Regions from separate parts of the Clostridium celatum genome, predicted to be linked through region 2. Evidence: riboswitches for the same ligand, from Rfam matches in the RefSeq annotation. Region 2 holds a riboswitch; each other region holds the start of a gene.

Region 1 (4,228 bases), on a different contig from region 2:
TTGTTAATTCTATTAAATCGTATAATGCATCAGAACGAGAAAAATCTAGTAAAACATCATATTCAATATCTACATCTAATGGGTTTTTAAAAACAGGAATTCCTATTTCTTTAGGAAATTTATCTATACCTGCTTCTATTTTTAAATTTGGAAATTCATTTATAACATTTCTTATCACAGTACCCATTTTTCCACAACAACCGCTTAAAAGTATTTTAACCATAACTAACTCCCTTATATCAAATTATATTTTTTTAATGTGTTTATTAATATTTCTTTATTAGAATCATTCATTTTATATAATGGTAATCTCAAATTTCCTACATCTTTCCCTATTATATTAAGAGCTGTTTTAATAGGAATAGGATTTGTTTCTATAAATAAATCATTTATTAGTTGAAGATAATTTAATTGTAAAGTAGTTGCTTTTTCAGTATCTCCATTTAAATATGAAGACACCATATCATGAATTACTTTAGGAATTATATTAGCAGCTACAGAAATTACACCAATACCTCCAAGTGATAATAAAGGAACAATTTGATCATCATTACCTGAATATATATCTATATCCGGACAAATAGATTTCATTTTAGCAATTTGACTAAAGTTTCCACTAGCTTCTTTAATTGCAATGACATTTTTTAATTTACTTAATTTTAATAGCATGTTTGGCGTAATATTCATATTAGTTCTACTTGGAACGTTATATAGAATAATAGGAGTATTAACAACATCATTTACTTCCTTAAAATGCATAAATAATCCTTCGTCATTGGTTTTATTATAATAAGGAGTTATTAATAATAAACCATCAACACCAACAGATTCAGCATACTTACTCATTGTAATAGCTGATAGTGTATTATTGCCACCAGTACCAGCGATTACAGGAATTCTTTTATTAACTACATCTACAGTAAATTTAATAGTTTCTTTTTTTTCACTTTCTGTCATTGTAGTAGCTTCACCAGTAGTCCCACAAATTACTATTGCATCTGTACCTTCTTTAATATGCCATTCTAATAATTCTTTTAATTTATCAAAATCTACACCACTTTTAGTAAATGGTGTAATTATAGCTACACCAGAACCTGTAAAAATAGACATAATATATCCTCCTAAAAATTATTTGTTATTAATTAGATATTCAGCAATTTGAACTGCATTTAGTGCAGCACCTTTTCTTATGTTATCAGCGACAACCCAAAGGTTTAAACCATTATCAACACTAAAATCACGTCTTATTCTTCCTACATAGACATCATCTTTTCCATTTACATCAAGTGCCGTAGGATATTTTAATTCTTTAGTATTATCATATACAGTTAACCCCTTAGTTTCTTCAAAAAGTGTTATAATATCTTCAATATTAAAGGATTTTTCAAGTTCAACATTTATACTTTCACTATGACTATTTAAAACAGGTACTCTTACAGTAGTTGCTGTTATTTTTAAATTAGGTGAATGAAGTATTTTTCTTGTTTCTTCAATCATTTTCATTTCTTCTTTGGTATAACCATTATCTAAGAAGACATCAATATGAGGAAGACAGTTACCTGCTATTGGATAAGGAAATTTTTTTGGTGAAATACCTTTTAAACCATCTTCTAAATCTTTTATACCTTGCATACCAGCACCAGAAACTGCTTGATAAGTTGAATATACTATTCTTTTAATTCCATAATTGTCAATTAGAACTTTAAGTGGTACCATAGCTTGAATTGTTGAGCAATTTGGATTAGCTATTATTCCTTTATGCAATTTTAAATCTTCAGGATTTACTTCAGGAACAACCAGTGGCACTTCTTTATTCATTCTCCAGGCACTAGAGTTATCAATTACAATAGCACCATAAGATGCAAAGATAGGAGCATATTTTAAACTTGTATCTCCACCAGCGGAAAATAAAGCAAAATCGATTTTTTTATTTTTTATATTATCTTCACATGTTTCTTCAACTAAATAATCTTGTCCTTTAAAAGGTAAATATGAACCATGAGATCTTTTTGATGCAAAAAGATAAAGATTTTCAATAGGAAAGTTTCTTTCTTCTAATATTTCTAAAAATTTTCTACCTACATTTCCTGTAGCCCCAACTATTGCTATATTATACATTGTATAGCAACCCCCTTTGTTAAATTTAATACTTTTATATAAAAAAATACCTTGAGCATAGCACTCAAGGTATAATTTAACTTAATAAAAATTTCCTTAAATGATAGCTCATCACATAATAATGTGACAGAAATATGCATATTATACATACTTCCAGCTATATAACATTAAAGCTTTTGTTATATGCTTCGGCGATAAATCCTTTCATACTAATTTAACATGCTTAAATCCTTAGTAGTACTCTTAAGTACCGCACCTCTATCTAAATATTATTTAATTATCTAAATTATACCTTTTATGCATTAAATTATCAAGGTAAAAAATAGAAAAAACGTATCTGATTTATTATATGAAATATTTAGTGCTTTGAAACAAATAATATGATGAATAAATAGATATTTATAGGAGAAAATATTAAATATAAAATTTATAGGGGGAAATATAATGAGTAAAACACCACTAAAGAAAATAATAAAATCAAAAATTAAAACAAATAAACAATTAAATGAACAAGAATTGCTTAGAGAGAAAATTAAATATGAAATAGCTGAAGAATTAGGATTAAGAGATAAAGTTGATGAGTATGGATGGGGTGGGTTAACAGCAGAAGAAACAGGACGAATAGGAGGAATAATGACACGTAGAAAAAAAGAATTAAAGCTTCCTACAAATGATCAAATTCTAGGAAGAAAATAATGGATTGACTAAAGTCTCAATTACATAGTAATATAAATGTTAGAAATTTATATATCGATGTTATTTTGTGTAGAATAGTTAATTAAATTTGAATTAAAAATACTGTAAGGGGGGATATCATGGCTTATGGAGAATTTGCTAAAATTTATGATGAATTAATAAACGAAGATATTAATTATGATAGTATGGTAGAGCGAATATTAGAAATTTGTAATTTAAATAATGTAAATTTTGAAGATTATCTTGATATTGCTTGTGGTACAGGAAATGTTACTGTAAGAATAGCAAAGCATTTTAAAAATATATATGGTGTAGATTTGTCAGAAGATATGTTAAATGAAGCTTTTGATAAATTAAAAAGCAATAAAATAAGAGGCAAAATAATTTGTCAGGATATGACTAGTTTAAGTTTAAATAAAAAATTTGATTTAATTACCTCTGTTTTAGATTCTACAAATTATATAACAGATGTAGAGGGATTAAAAAATTATTTTTGTGGAGTACATGAGCATTTAAAAGATAATGGATTATTTATTTTTGATATAAATTCATATTATAAGTTATCAGAAATTTTAGGTAATAATATCTATACATATAGTGAAGAAGAAGTTTTCTATACATGGGAAAATTCCTTTGAAGAAGAGATATTATCTATGTTCTTAACTTTCTTTGTTAAATATGGGGATCTTTATGAAAGATTTGAAGAGGAACACTTTGAAAGAGCATACAAAGAGCAAGAAATAGAACACTATTTAAATGAAGCAAATTTAGAAGTTATAAATAAATTTGAAGGTTATACAAAAAATGATGTACAAGCAAATAGTGAAAGAATTGTATATGTAGTAAAAAAGAAAATGTTAATGGAGGATTAATTAATGAGCGATAAAATTATTAGAGCAGTGGCTAAGGATGGAATGGTAAGAATAATAGCTGGGACAACAACAGAGTTAGTAGATACAGCTAGATCTATACATGAATGTACACCGGTTGCAGCAGCTGCACTAGGAAGAATGTTAACTGCAGGAGCGCTACTTGGAGCAACATTAAAGTCTGAAAATGAAGTTATGACTTTAAGAATAAATGGTGGCGGAGATGCTGAAGGTGTAGTAGTTACAGCTTATGAAGGTGCAAAGGTAAAAGGATATATAGGAAATCCATATGGTGATTTACCACTTAATGCAAATGGTAAACTTGATGTTGGTGGATATATAGGTAAAAATGGTAACTTAATGGTTATAAAAGATCTAGGACTGAAGGATCCATATGTAGGTCAAGTTCCAATACATTCAGGAGAAGTAGCAGAAGATTTAGCTTATTATTTTACAGTTTCAGAACAAACTCCATCAGCAGTATCACTTGGAGTTTTAGTAGATACTGATTATTCAATAAAAGTTGCAGGTGGATTTATAATTCA
Region 2 (4,228 bases):
ATATATGATAAGCTCTAGAATTTAATCATTATTGTAAGAAAAACTGCGTTAATAAGTCGATGCAACCGTTAAGGGTGCTTTAGGACTTTAGCAGTTTTTCTGGAAATAATGATATAAATTCTTAGTGAAATCATATCAGTTTCTGTAAGTTATATTTTCATTTTTTCGTTAACGGTTATTCTTGTTCCTTTATGCCCATCCCATTAGCATAGCGCAAGTTATGAATATTATACCTAATGCAAATAGTATGATTTGTAATGGCATTATCCATTTAAACCATTTTGAATATGGTATTCCTGCCATTCCTAAACAAGCCATTAATACTCCTGATGTTGGGAATATAGCATTTGAGAAACCATCCCCTAATTGGAATATTAAAACTGTTGTTTGTCTTGATATATCAAGTAAATCACCAAGTGGTGCTAATATTGGCATAGTTAATGCTGCTTGTCCTGAACCTGAAATAACAAAGAAGTTTATAAACATTTGAACTGGTAACATAACACATGCAGCTAATAATGATGGTAACTTACCTATAAATGATGATAAACCATATAATATTGTATCTATGATTTGAGCATTTTCAGCTATTATTACTATAGCTCTTGCAAATCCAATTATCATTGCAGCTCCTATCATATCCTTAGCTCCATCTATAAATGCATTTGCCATTTCATCTGCTTTTAATCCACCGATTATTCCTGAAACAACACCTGTTATTAAGAATACTGCTGCTATTTCTGGAATCCAGAATCCTTGAGTTAATACTCCCCATATAACAACGGCTAAACAAACACCTATTAAAGCTATAATAATTTTATGTTGAATTGTAAATTTAATTTCTTCACTTTGAGTTTGTGCTAATTTTTCATGTTTTTCTTTATCTAGTTTGTACATTGGACTAAATTCTGGGTTTTTCTTAATCTTAACTGCATAAATCATTAAGAATGCAATTGTTACTGCTGTTGTAATAACCCATATAATAGTTCTATATGCAACCCCTGAGAATAATGGAATTTCAGCAATTGATTGTGCAATTCCTACTGTAAATGGGTTAAGCATAGCTGATGCAAACCCTACGATACATGCTAAATAACTAATTCCAACTGCTAATATACTATCAAATCCAAGTGCTAGCATTAATGGAACTAATATTGTTATAAACGGTATAGCTTCTTCAGTCATACCAAAAGTTGCTCCACCTAATGAGAACATTACAAATACTATAGGAATAATTAATATTTCAGCACCTTTAAATGCAGATACAACCTTAGCTATAGCTGAATCAATAGCTTTTGTTCTTGTTATTAAACTAAATGCTCCACCTACTACAAATAAGAAAGCAATAATTTCTGCTGCTTGCTCAATACCTTGTACTGGTGCTTGCATAACCTGGAATAATCCTTGTGACTCATTTTGAACATATTGGAATGATCCATTTAAAACTACAGTTCTACTTTGACCATTAACTTCTGTTACTACTCTTTCATAAGCTCCCCCTGGAACTATGTATGTTGCTATGGCAACTAGTACTATTATTGCAAAAATAATAACTAAAGTATGTGGTATTTTTACACCATTAGAAAATTTACTAAAAAATCCTCTTTTTCTTTCTTCTGCAACGTTTTGCATAATTTAAACTCCTCCTAAAAAATAAAAGTCTTGAGCATTATCACTCAAGACTCAAGGAAATCTAATCATACTATCTAAGTATTAAACTTCTAACTCTTCATCTTTAGTGATAGCTCTTCACGCTTTGATTTGTTAGACATTTTTATTACTTACATACATCTCAATAAAAAAAGCCTTGAGATTATTACTCAAGACTGTACTTACCTTTTCCTTAATAATTACTTATTATTAAAGTTCTGTCCATAGTAATAGCTCATCACAAATCCTTTTTGTGACAGTGTTATACATATTCTATATAACCCCAACATAATAACCTTAAAGCTTCAGTTATATGTTTCGGCGAAATTTCCTTTCTGTTTACTTCCTTGCTGCTTAACTCTGTAAACATACTATTAAATATCGCAACCTCTATCCACTTTATATTTACTTTTCATTTTATACTATAAGTATACATTATACTACAAATGAAGTAAAGCATTAATTTATTTTTATTCGTATTTCTAAATTTTTATACAATATTTTTTAAATTTCACTATTACTCATTCTCCACTTTTAGACAAATATAAAAGTGGATTTTAATAAAATAAATTTTTTTATTATTTTTGAATAAAAATTCCAATATGGACCATAATTGTAAACAGATATATTATTATATATCTCGTCCCCCATTTTACAAAGGAGTATTCCCCTGCTCCTTTTTTTATTTTAATTAATATAAAAAATATAATATCAAATAAAAAATGATGATACACATTTTTAGAATATAAACTTCTACAATGTTGTATCATCACTTTTTATTTTCTTATTTATACATTGTTACTTATTATATATTATCGCAATGTTACTTTCTTTTTTTCAGTCCTACTGCACCTAATGTTGATATAATTCCACCAATAGTAAGTGCTATAGCTGCTGATTGTCCTCCAGTGTTAGGTAATTCCCCTTTACCTGGTTTGTTATTTGTTGATCCATTTCCTGAATTGTTTCCACCAGTTGTTGGAGGTACTGGTTTAACATCTTCACTTGGCTTGTTGTCATCTCCTGAATTATTGTCATCACCTGAATTGTTATCGTCTCCTGGTTTATTATCTTCATCTGGAGTTTCTGTATTTTTAACTAAAGCTTCAATAGCTTCATTTAATTTAACAACTGCATTATTAACTTCTTCTTGAGTAGCTTCTTCATTAGCCATTACAGCTTTAGCATCTTTTAATGCATTTTCTAATACTGACCATGTTTCAGTTGTATATTCTTCAGCCTTAAGCACTTCAGCCTTAGCGATTAATTCTTCTAATTCAGCCTTATTAACTTCTACAACATCTTTCATTGTTGAAGTTCCTATTTCATAAAGTGTTGGAGCTACTCCATCCCATGCAACCTTTATTTCAAATACATTCTTAAAGTTAGATGTATCGAAAGAGTTTGTGATAGTTCCTAATGAACCAATTTCAACCCAACCATTTTCAGTTCTTACTGAAACAACTGCATCTGAAGTAGTTGATGGAGCTTGTATTATAGTAAAGCTAGTTATTTCTGTGTTATCAGAAATTTTGTATACAAGACTACCTGTCTTAGGTGCATTTACTTGTGGTTTAAATGCTGTGCTTAATTTACCATCAATTAAGTTAGTTGGTTCAAATTTAGCTTCTGCAGCTGGTCTTATATCAAATGTAACATCAGTATCTGAGTACTCTACTGCTAAACTTGTAACATCAAATGTAACTGCATCTTTTGTATTATTAACAATACGAACATAACGTGCTGCTACTTTATTAGTTGTATTTTCCACAGTTGTCCATTCAACACCATTGATTGATGTTTCTAATGTTAACTTATCATTGTTTGTAATTTCAGCAATAATATTTGTTAATTCTCTAATTTTATTTAATTTTATACCAATATATTGACCTTCAGCTAATGTAATACCATTTACATCTGCAAGTGTTGCATTAGATGGTAAAATATCTACTTTATTGTCTGCTAATGCTTCAACATTCGTATAAACATTTCTTACAATATGATCTGCATCATCTTTATTTACTGAGAATTCTCTAACTGATATCCAGTTATTTAAAATTTCACCTGTTGGTATAGCTCTTACATACTTAGCTGTTACATTTAAGTTGTCTATAACTATTTTTTGAAGATTTGGACCATATGCTTGATCATTTAAATCTGTCCAATTTTCTCCATCCATAGAGTATTGGAATTTAACATAATTGAATCCATCTCCAGCACCTGGTTCACCATGCTCAAATATTATATTATTGATTTCTGTTACTTGACTTAATTCTACAGCAACATAATCACCTTCTCTAGCACTTCCACGTACCCACATACATGATAATCTAGCATTATCACCATCTACTATGTTTTGAATATGTCCCCAATATAAGTTAGGTCTCATATTTGTGTAAGGGAAAAGTGTTAATTTAGTTTCATCTGGATTAATTAATTGAGTGAATTTATCACTGATTAATCTAGATAAATCTTTTGCAAATGGTACTAAACGTTTTGTACCTGGTTCTGGTCTAGTTTGTCCATTATTTATTGCTGGAACTCTATGAGCTCTTGAAGCAGTATATTCTTCTTCACC
Region 3 (4,228 bases), on a different contig from region 2:
AAATTATTTCGCTTGGAAAATCTAAAGATGTTAGTGAGGCTATTAGGACTGTAGGGATAAGTAGAAGTACGTATTATAAATATAAAGATGATATTTTTCCAATGGCAGAAGAAATGAAGTCAAAAAAGGTAACATTAATAGTTTTGATGTCACATAAATCAGGAACCTTATCTAAAGTATTGGACTGTATAGCTTTCTATAAAGGTAATATACTAACAATAAATCAAGATATTCCAATAAACTTATGTGCAAATGTTACAGTAACTATTGATATTTCACATATGGAAAAAAGTATAAGCCAATTAGCAGCAAGATTAAATTCGTTACCAAATGTAAGAAGTGTAAAATTATTAGCAGCAGAATAAATTTTAAGAGGAGATAGGGCTATGGATAAAAATATGTATAAGATTAACAGAGAAAATGTATTAGAAAAAATAAAGGATAATTCAATAGTTGTTTTATTTGCAGGAAAGGCACCTAAAAAGACTGGAGATGAGAGCTATCCATTTACACCAAATAGAAATTTTTATTATTTAACAGGAATAAAAGAAGAAGAACATGTTTTAGTCATGTCGAAATTAAAAGGAGTTAAGAATTCATGTCTTTTTATTAAAGATATTGATGAAGAACTAGAAAAGTGGGTTGGTAAAAGTATACGTAAGGATGAGGCGATTTCACTTGCTGAAGTTGAGGAAGTAAAGTTTAAAAGCCAATTCGAAAATGAAATACATAGGCTTTTAACAATGAAGGAAGAGATAAATTTATATTTAGATTTAGATAGACTTAGTGCAAATAGTGACGATACAATATCTCATAAATACGCACAAAAAGTAGTAAGTAAATATCCTCAGGTAAGAGTTAATAATATTTATAGCATTATTGGTGAATGTAGATTAGTTAAATCAGAAAAAGAAGTTGAAAATATAAAAAAAGCTATTGAAATAACTAAAAGTGGTATTGAATTATTAATGAAAGAGGCTAAAGCAGGAATAAAGGAATATGAGTTAGAAGCATATTTTGATTTTAATTGCAAAACTAAAGGGGTAAATGATTTAGCATTTACAACTATTGCGGCAGCTGGAAAAAATGCAACAATACTTCATTATGTAGATAATAATACTGAACTTAAGAATGATGATTTAATTCTTTTCGATTTAGGTGCACAATATAATTGCTATAATGCAGATATTTCGAGAACATTCCCGGTTAATGGTAAGTTTACAGAAAGACAAAAAGAAGTTTATAATGCAGTTTTAAGAGTAAATGAAGAAATTATTAGCTTAATAAAGCCAGGTGTTAAATACAAAGAAATTAATGATAAAGCAACAGAACTAATAGCTGAAGAATGTATTAAGTTAGGACTTATTGAAGATAAAAAGGATGTAAGAAAATATTATTATCATAGTATAGGTCATAGTCTTGGAATGGATACTCACGATATTGAAACACCTCATAGAAATATAACTTTTGTTCCAGGAGTAGTGTTTACTGTAGAACCAGGAATTTATATAGAAGAAGAGTGTATTGGAATTAGAATTGAGGATGATATATTAGTTACAGAGGATGGTAATATAAACTTATCTAAGGATATAATAAAATCTGTTGAAGACATTGAAAAGTTTATGAATAAAGAATTTTAAGAATAAAAAAGAAAAAAAGTTATAAAATGGTATTGAAAAACAATAGAATAAACTGTATAATTTAATCAATAAGTAACAAAAGTGAATAAATTAGGGTAGAGGCGCGATTAATTAATAGTATTATTGATGAGGAAAGCACTATGATTCAATATGAAAGGAATTATCGCCGAAGCGTACAACCGATGCTTTAAGGTTGTATAGCTGGGAGTGCATAAAATATATGTACTACTGTCACAAAATATTTTGTGGTGAGCTATCATTTGAGACTTGTATTTTTATACTTTTTTAGTGTATATCAAGACCTTGAGTGTTAACTCAAGGTCTTTTTTATTGGGTTAGTTTGGGGTACCCTTGTTATTCGCTTTTAAATAGAAATAAGGGGGAATAAAAATGAAAAAAAGAAGTTACAGAGTATTACTACTTACCATGCTAGTGTTTGTTTTATCAACTACACTTGCATTTGCAGCTGAAATAGATTCAGCTACGGTGAACTCAGAAAAGTTTGGATTATTAACATTAATACCACCAATAGTTGCAATAGTATTGGCATTTATAACGAAAAACGTTGTAGTTTCGTTGTTTATAGGTATCTTATCAGGAGGATTTTTATTAAATTTAACAGGATTTAATGTCTTTAGTGCATTGATACAATCATTTTTAGATTTTATAGATAGGGCATTAAACTCTTTGGCTGATCCTTGGAATGCAGGTATTATACTTCAAGTTTTAGTAATTGGTGGTGTTATAAATCTTGTTGCTAAGATGGGAGGAGCAAAAGCTATAGCAGAAGCTTTAGCTAAAAGAGCTAAAACAGCAAAAGGTACTCAATTAATTACTTGGCTTATGGGAATATGTGTATTCTTTGATGATTATGCAAATGCGTTAATTGTTGGACCAATAATGAGACCAGTTGCAGATAAAATGAAAATTTCTAGAGAAAGATTAGCATTTATTATAGATGCTACAGCAGCTCCAATTGCAGGGCTTGCAATAATTTCTACTTGGATAGGGTTAGAAGTTGGTTTAATTAATGATGCTTTCACAGGAATTGGTGTACAAGCAGATGCTTTTGGAGTATTTCTTCAAACAATTCCATATAGATTTTATAACATATTAATATTAGCATTTATAGTTATAACAGCAGTTTTATTAAAAGAATTTGGACCAATGAGAAAAGCCGAGATGGCAGCTAGAAATGGACAAAAAATTGGAGCTGAAGTTGCAGTAGATAATCTTCAAGGAGAAGATGAAATGCAACCTAAAGAAGGGGTGCAATTAAGCATATGGAATGCAATAATTCCAATAGGAGTTCTAATAGTAGCGGCAATCGCAGCATTTTACTATAGTGGATATACAGCAATAATGGGTGGAGAAGATGTTGAACTTATTAATTTAATGACTAATTCACCAGCATCCTTTGAAGCTATAAAGCAGGCATTTAGCGCATCAGATGCATCAGTGGCATTATTCCAATCAGCATTACTTGCCAGTATAGTTGCTATAATAATGGCAGTTTGTAAAAAGATATTTACAATTGGTGAGGCTATTGAAGTTTGGGTTGATGGTATGAAGGGATTATTAATTACAGGAGTAATTCTTATATTAGCTTGGTCATTAAGTTCAGTTATAAAAGAATTAGGTACAGCTAAATACTTAGTAACTTTATTATCAGGATCAATTCCATATTTTTTACTACCAAGTTTAATATTTATATTAGGTGCAGTAATATCATTTGCAACAGGAACTGCATATGGAACAATGGGGATTTTAATGCCACTTGCAGTGCCATTAGCATATTCAATAAATCCAGAAATGTCATTTGTAATTGTTAGTACAAGTGCGGTATTAACTGGAGCAATATTTGGAGATCACTGCTCGCCAATATCAGATACAACAATACTTTCATCAATGGGTGCAGGATGCAACCATATTGAGCATGTTAAAACTCAAATTTGGTATTCTTTATTTGTAGCAGTAATTACAATATTATTTGGATATATTCCAGCTGGATTTGGATTACCAATATATATAGTATTACCAGTAGCAATATTAGCAGTTTTTGTAGGGGTGCAAATATTCGGTAAAAAGGTTGAGGAAGCTACGCCTGTAGAAGATAATGTACTTAATGTAAATTAAAATTAAGTATTCGTTAAAAGGTTGAATAACGCTGAAGCAATAAGAAAAATAAATAAAAAGGGCTATAAAAAAAGGTTGTGCAAAAGCACAACCTTTTTCAGTTAGAAATACTAATTAGTTTTTTATTAATTACTAATTATTTATGTGGTGGGGGTGTTATAAGTTTATTTACTAATATTGAAATGACTATTCCAAATAAAGTTTCTATAATTCTATTTGTAGCATAAAATAAAGGATCACTATAAGCATGAGCTGTAGTTACTCCTAAAAATGCTATACAAGTAATATTTATTGCACCAGGTCTTTTGAAAATATTACATAAATAAATCATAAGTATTACACCTAATGCAATGATAATGTAAATTATTGGTTTTGCTATTAATTCATTAGAAATATGACCTTCTAATGATCTAAATATAAATAGAAAAATTAAACCGAATGCAGCACCTAAA
Region 4 (4,228 bases), on a different contig from region 2:
TTCCATGTTGTTTAGATAGCGAGGGAAATATAAATTTAGGCAATATTTTTGAAAAGTCGCTGAAAGATATAGTAGAAGATAAAAGGGCAAGAGATATTTATGATGGTTTTTCAAGAAGAAGAGCTGTTGAAGAATTATGTAAGAAGTGTGGTTATGCAACTAGATTTAAAAAATAAAAATTATTAATAATGAAAAAGAGGCTAAATCAAAATTAAGAATAATAGATTCCGAAAACTTATTTCAAAATTAGGAGTTTATAAATATTTTGATTTAGTCTAAATAAAATTTAATGTTTCTACATAATAATATTTAAGATGAATATAAAACTATAATTTTACAAGGATATATTAATATAAAATTTAGTAATTCAGCATAGTCATAATATTAATTTTTACTAATAAATTTTAAGATAGTTGGCATATAAGTTTTTAGAAGGTTATAATTTTCAGCTAGTTCCTTTCTAATATAAAAAAGATAGCTATAATTATGATGATATGAATGACAGTGATTACTACATGCTTCATACTTAGCCTTCCAAACTTCACAACCTTGGAATGGATTAGCTGTTCCGATATAAAGATCATTTGATGAATTTACATATAATAAACGACCTCCATAATTATATTTATTACAGAATCCGTTTAATAACACTGGAGTAAAGTGTATACCATCAGTTGACTCATAAAGATCAAATCCGAATGGATATTTTGATTCATTTAATAATTCAACAATATTTTTATATATTTTTATAATAGTATTAGTTGCAAGCTTGCCAATTAAATTTTGAATTTCTATTTTATTGTAGAGAAGAGTATCTAAAATAACCTCCATGTTTATAGAATCATCAAAGGTTGAAATTAATAATTTATCATTATATTGCTTTATTTGCCATGCATACACATTAAATGGATTATTAAATCCAGAGTATAATCCAGATAAGCTTTTATTTCTAACACCTTTTGTTGGTATAGAAGGAATCAAAGCTGGACCACCGACAACTAAATCCCATCTATCAGTTTTTGAAATTCTTATAATATCACAACCAAGTGGAATTAACCAAGCAAGTGGTAATTGTTTAGTTCCACTTACATAAAGATAATTTTTATAAACACCAATACTTAAGATATACTTGTTAGCTGCATCTCCAAATCCTTTATCTACTATTAATGTCCAGTCATTTAATTTTGGTTCAGGACCATTTGTTCTCCAAACAGCAGCACCGTCAGAGCTACTAGTAGCAACATAAATTTTATTATTGAATATAGCCATATTACTAATTGAGCCAGAAGGATTTAAAGAAGGATTAAAATTAGGTGCTGTATTATCTATAACAGGTTCCCATGAATAATATTGAGGATCAACACTTCTATAAAGTTGAGGATAAGGGCTTGGATTAGCCTCATCAATAGTAGCTATATAAAGCTTGCCAAGATGGGTTAACATAGCTCTTGAAGAAGTACCTTTAAGAACTGTATCAGTTAATGGAAACCAGTTTACACCATTGGTAGATTTAAATACTATAACATTAGGTCCGCCATAACTAGCTGCATAAAGAAAAGTGTCTCTATTAAAAGGCTTGTGAGTAATCATATATCTAAAGCCAGATATATTGGTAAAGTCAGGGGCAGTATATACTTTTTCCAAAGGTAAAGAGCAATTTTTACGATATCTCCAGATTTCCGGTAAATTATCTACTGGATTAGGAGTAATAGAGTTAGGAGGAATTATAGAAGAGTTAATTGATTTTAAAATATTATATGGGATATTACGTCCAGTACCAATATAAATATATTTGTCTAACTCACTTATAGACCATGCATAATTATTTTGTTGTGCATTATTTAAATTGCTTCTGTCAAAACCATTAGTAAGAGTAGTATTTTTAAAGTTATACATCAAAAGGCTCCTCCTTTGTTATTTAATATATAAAGGATGTTGACTTATGATATATTATATGTATGATATGTTAAGGAGTTACAATATGTTAAATATAATAGTAAAAATAAGATATTTTGTAGATGAAAATAGATTATTTAGATATTATGTTAAAAAGTATTTATATTAAAAGCTACTATAATTGTTGACTTTAAAGAAAAATTTGTTAGAATATTTATGTATAAAAACACAGAAATTAAGTATAAATTTTAATAATTATAAATTTAACTTGATAGTGTAATTAAATATTCGGGTAAAGATAGAGGTTGCAATATTAAAGAGTAATATTATGGAGTTAAGCACGATGAATTAATATAAAAGGTAGTATTGCCGAAGTATATAGAGGATGCTTTAAATCTATATGCTGGGGTTGCATAAAATATATGCAAAACTGTCACAATAATAATTGTGGAGAGCTATCTTTGTGTTTGTTTATGTGTAAGTACAAGCTCAAAGATTAGCCTTTTGGGCTTATTTTTTTACCCCAAACTAAGGAGGAAAAAATGGAAAACAAAAGTTTAAAACGAGAAATTAGCCTTTTCATGGCTACTATGCTTGTTTGCGGTAACATGATTGGTTCTGGTGTATTTATGCTACCATCAACACTTGCTCAAGTGTCAGGACCAGGAGCTACAATAATAGCATGGATTTTAACTACAATAGGTTCAATTTTTATTGCAATATCATTTGCAAATATGGGTACTAAATATCCATCAACAGGTGGAGCGTATTGTTACACTAAAGAGGCATTTGGGGATTTTGCAGGATTTTTAAGTGCGTGGCTTTATTGGAATGGTTCATGGATTGGAAATGCAGCAATAATAGTTGCAGTTACAAGTTATGCATCAGCAGTATTTCCACAACTAAATAATCCAATAGTATCAATAATATTCTCAAGTTCAATTTTATGGATATTTACATTTATAAATGTAGCAGGAGTAAAGAAAGCAGGTAAAATTCAGGCTTTTACAACAGTATTTAAAATAGTATTTTTTGCATTATTTGTTATAGTCGCATTTTTAAATTTTGATTCAGCAAATATATTTCCTATGTATCCAGAAGGAAAGGGATTAAGTACAGTTCCACTTGCAGCCACATCAACTTTATGGGCATTTATAGGACTTGAAAGTGCAACAGTTACAGCTGGAGAACTTAAAGATCCCGAAAAGAATGTAAGAAAAAGCACAATTTACGGATTGATTATTGCGGCTATTATATACTTAGCAATAAGTATAGCAAGTATGGGGGCAATGGATAATGTTTCACTAGCTCAAAGTACAGCACCACTTACTGATATACTTACTAATGCTTTAGGAAGTAATATTGGAAAGATATTAACAATTGCAGTAGTTATTTGTATTTTAGGAACAGTAGTAGGATGGCTTTTATCAACAGCTAGAGTTGCTTATGCAGCAGGTGAAGATGGAGTATTCCCTAAGTTTTTTGGAAAGATTAGTGAAAAAACAGGCACTCCTGTAAATTCATTAATATTTGGTTCTATATTAGTTAATATTTTATTGATTATGAATTTCCAAAAAGGGATGGTAGATGCATTTACATTTATAACTATCCTTGCAACGTTATCATATTTACCAGTTTATCTTTTAAGTGTTTCTGCAGAAATAATGCTTACATTTAAAGAAGAAAAAGAATTTAACTTTAAGTTATTTATTAAAAAATCAATATTACCACTATTAGCATTTATATATTTAATATGGACTATATACGGTTCAGGAGCAGAAACTGTAATGTGGGGCTTTATATTAATGTTAATAGGAATTCCAGTATATATATATAATCATCATAAAAATAAGATAGATTAATATAAAATAAATTTATAGGTAAAAATGGCAAATAACATAATTAATGTTATTTGCCATTTTTTTATATTAAAAATTATTAAGATATACTATAATACAAGAGAAATATATGGAAATATAAAAAGTAGGAGAAGAATTAAATTATGTTTTATGATGATATAAAAAGGGGAGATATGGAAAATAATATAGTTATAAGGTTAATAGGAGATAGTATTACAGCAGGAGCAGGGAGTTTAGATGATAATAGGAATGGAGAAGTAATTATAAATATAGATGGTATTTGCTACAAAAGACAATTAGGAGAAAAATGCTGGGCATCACTTTTTAAAAAATATATTAATGAAAGATTTAAATATAGTAAAGTAATAAACAATGGATGTAGTGGAATAAATTCTAGTCAAGTAAAAGATAATTTAAATAAGTTATATGATATAAATGACAATATAATAATTTTAATGATTGGAGCTAATGAT

The links. Region 2 has a riboswitch for lysine ahead of LPC13_RS03575 (YfcC family protein). Riboswitches for the same ligand answer to the same signal wherever they lie in the genome.
Region 1: it holds a riboswitch for lysine, as region 2 does, so the genes downstream of both, LPC13_RS15455 (aspartate-semialdehyde dehydrogenase) here and LPC13_RS03575 (YfcC family protein) in region 2, are expected to answer to the same signal.
Region 3: it holds a riboswitch for lysine, as region 2 does, so the genes downstream of both, LPC13_RS06140 (Na+/H+ antiporter NhaC family protein) here and LPC13_RS03575 (YfcC family protein) in region 2, are expected to answer to the same signal.
Region 4: it holds a riboswitch for lysine, as region 2 does, so the genes downstream of both, LPC13_RS11270 (APC family permease) here and LPC13_RS03575 (YfcC family protein) in region 2, are expected to answer to the same signal.

Annotation. Positions count from the first base shown of each region.
Region 1 covers NZ_JAJKGM010000055.1:1,235-5,462, forward strand. The annotation lists gene dapB (4-hydroxy-tetrahydrodipicolinate reductase) at 1-223, opposite strand, end outside; gene dapA (4-hydroxy-tetrahydrodipicolinate synthase) at 235-1,110, opposite strand; gene LPC13_RS15455 (aspartate-semialdehyde dehydrogenase) at 1,129-2,118, opposite strand; lysine riboswitch at 2,215-2,387, opposite strand; gene LPC13_RS15460 (small, acid-soluble spore protein, alpha/beta type) at 2,563-2,814, shown strand; gene LPC13_RS15465 (class I SAM-dependent DNA methyltransferase) at 2,934-3,686, shown strand; gene hslO (Hsp33 family molecular chaperone HslO) at 3,690-4,228, shown strand, end outside.
Region 2 covers NZ_JAJKGM010000005.1:25,316-29,543, reverse strand. The annotation lists gene LPC13_RS03575 (YfcC family protein) at 190-1,632, opposite strand; lysine riboswitch at 1,874-2,051, opposite strand; gene LPC13_RS03570 (beta-N-acetylglucosaminidase domain-containing protein) at 2,474-4,228, opposite strand, start outside.
Region 3 covers NZ_JAJKGM010000009.1:71,051-75,278, forward strand. The annotation lists gene LPC13_RS06130 (ACT domain-containing protein) at 1-365, shown strand, start outside; gene LPC13_RS06135 (aminopeptidase P family protein) at 387-1,640, shown strand; lysine riboswitch at 1,729-1,904, shown strand; gene LPC13_RS06140 (Na+/H+ antiporter NhaC family protein) at 2,031-3,776, shown strand; gene LPC13_RS06145 (FUSC family protein) at 3,913-4,228, opposite strand, start outside.
Region 4 covers NZ_JAJKGM010000026.1:20,332-24,559, forward strand. The annotation lists gene LPC13_RS11260 (radical SAM/SPASM domain-containing protein) at 1-176, shown strand, start outside; gene LPC13_RS11265 (hypothetical protein) at 385-1,896, opposite strand; lysine riboswitch at 2,188-2,362, shown strand; gene LPC13_RS11270 (APC family permease) at 2,439-3,758, shown strand; gene LPC13_RS11275 (SGNH/GDSL hydrolase family protein) at 3,899-4,228, shown strand, end outside.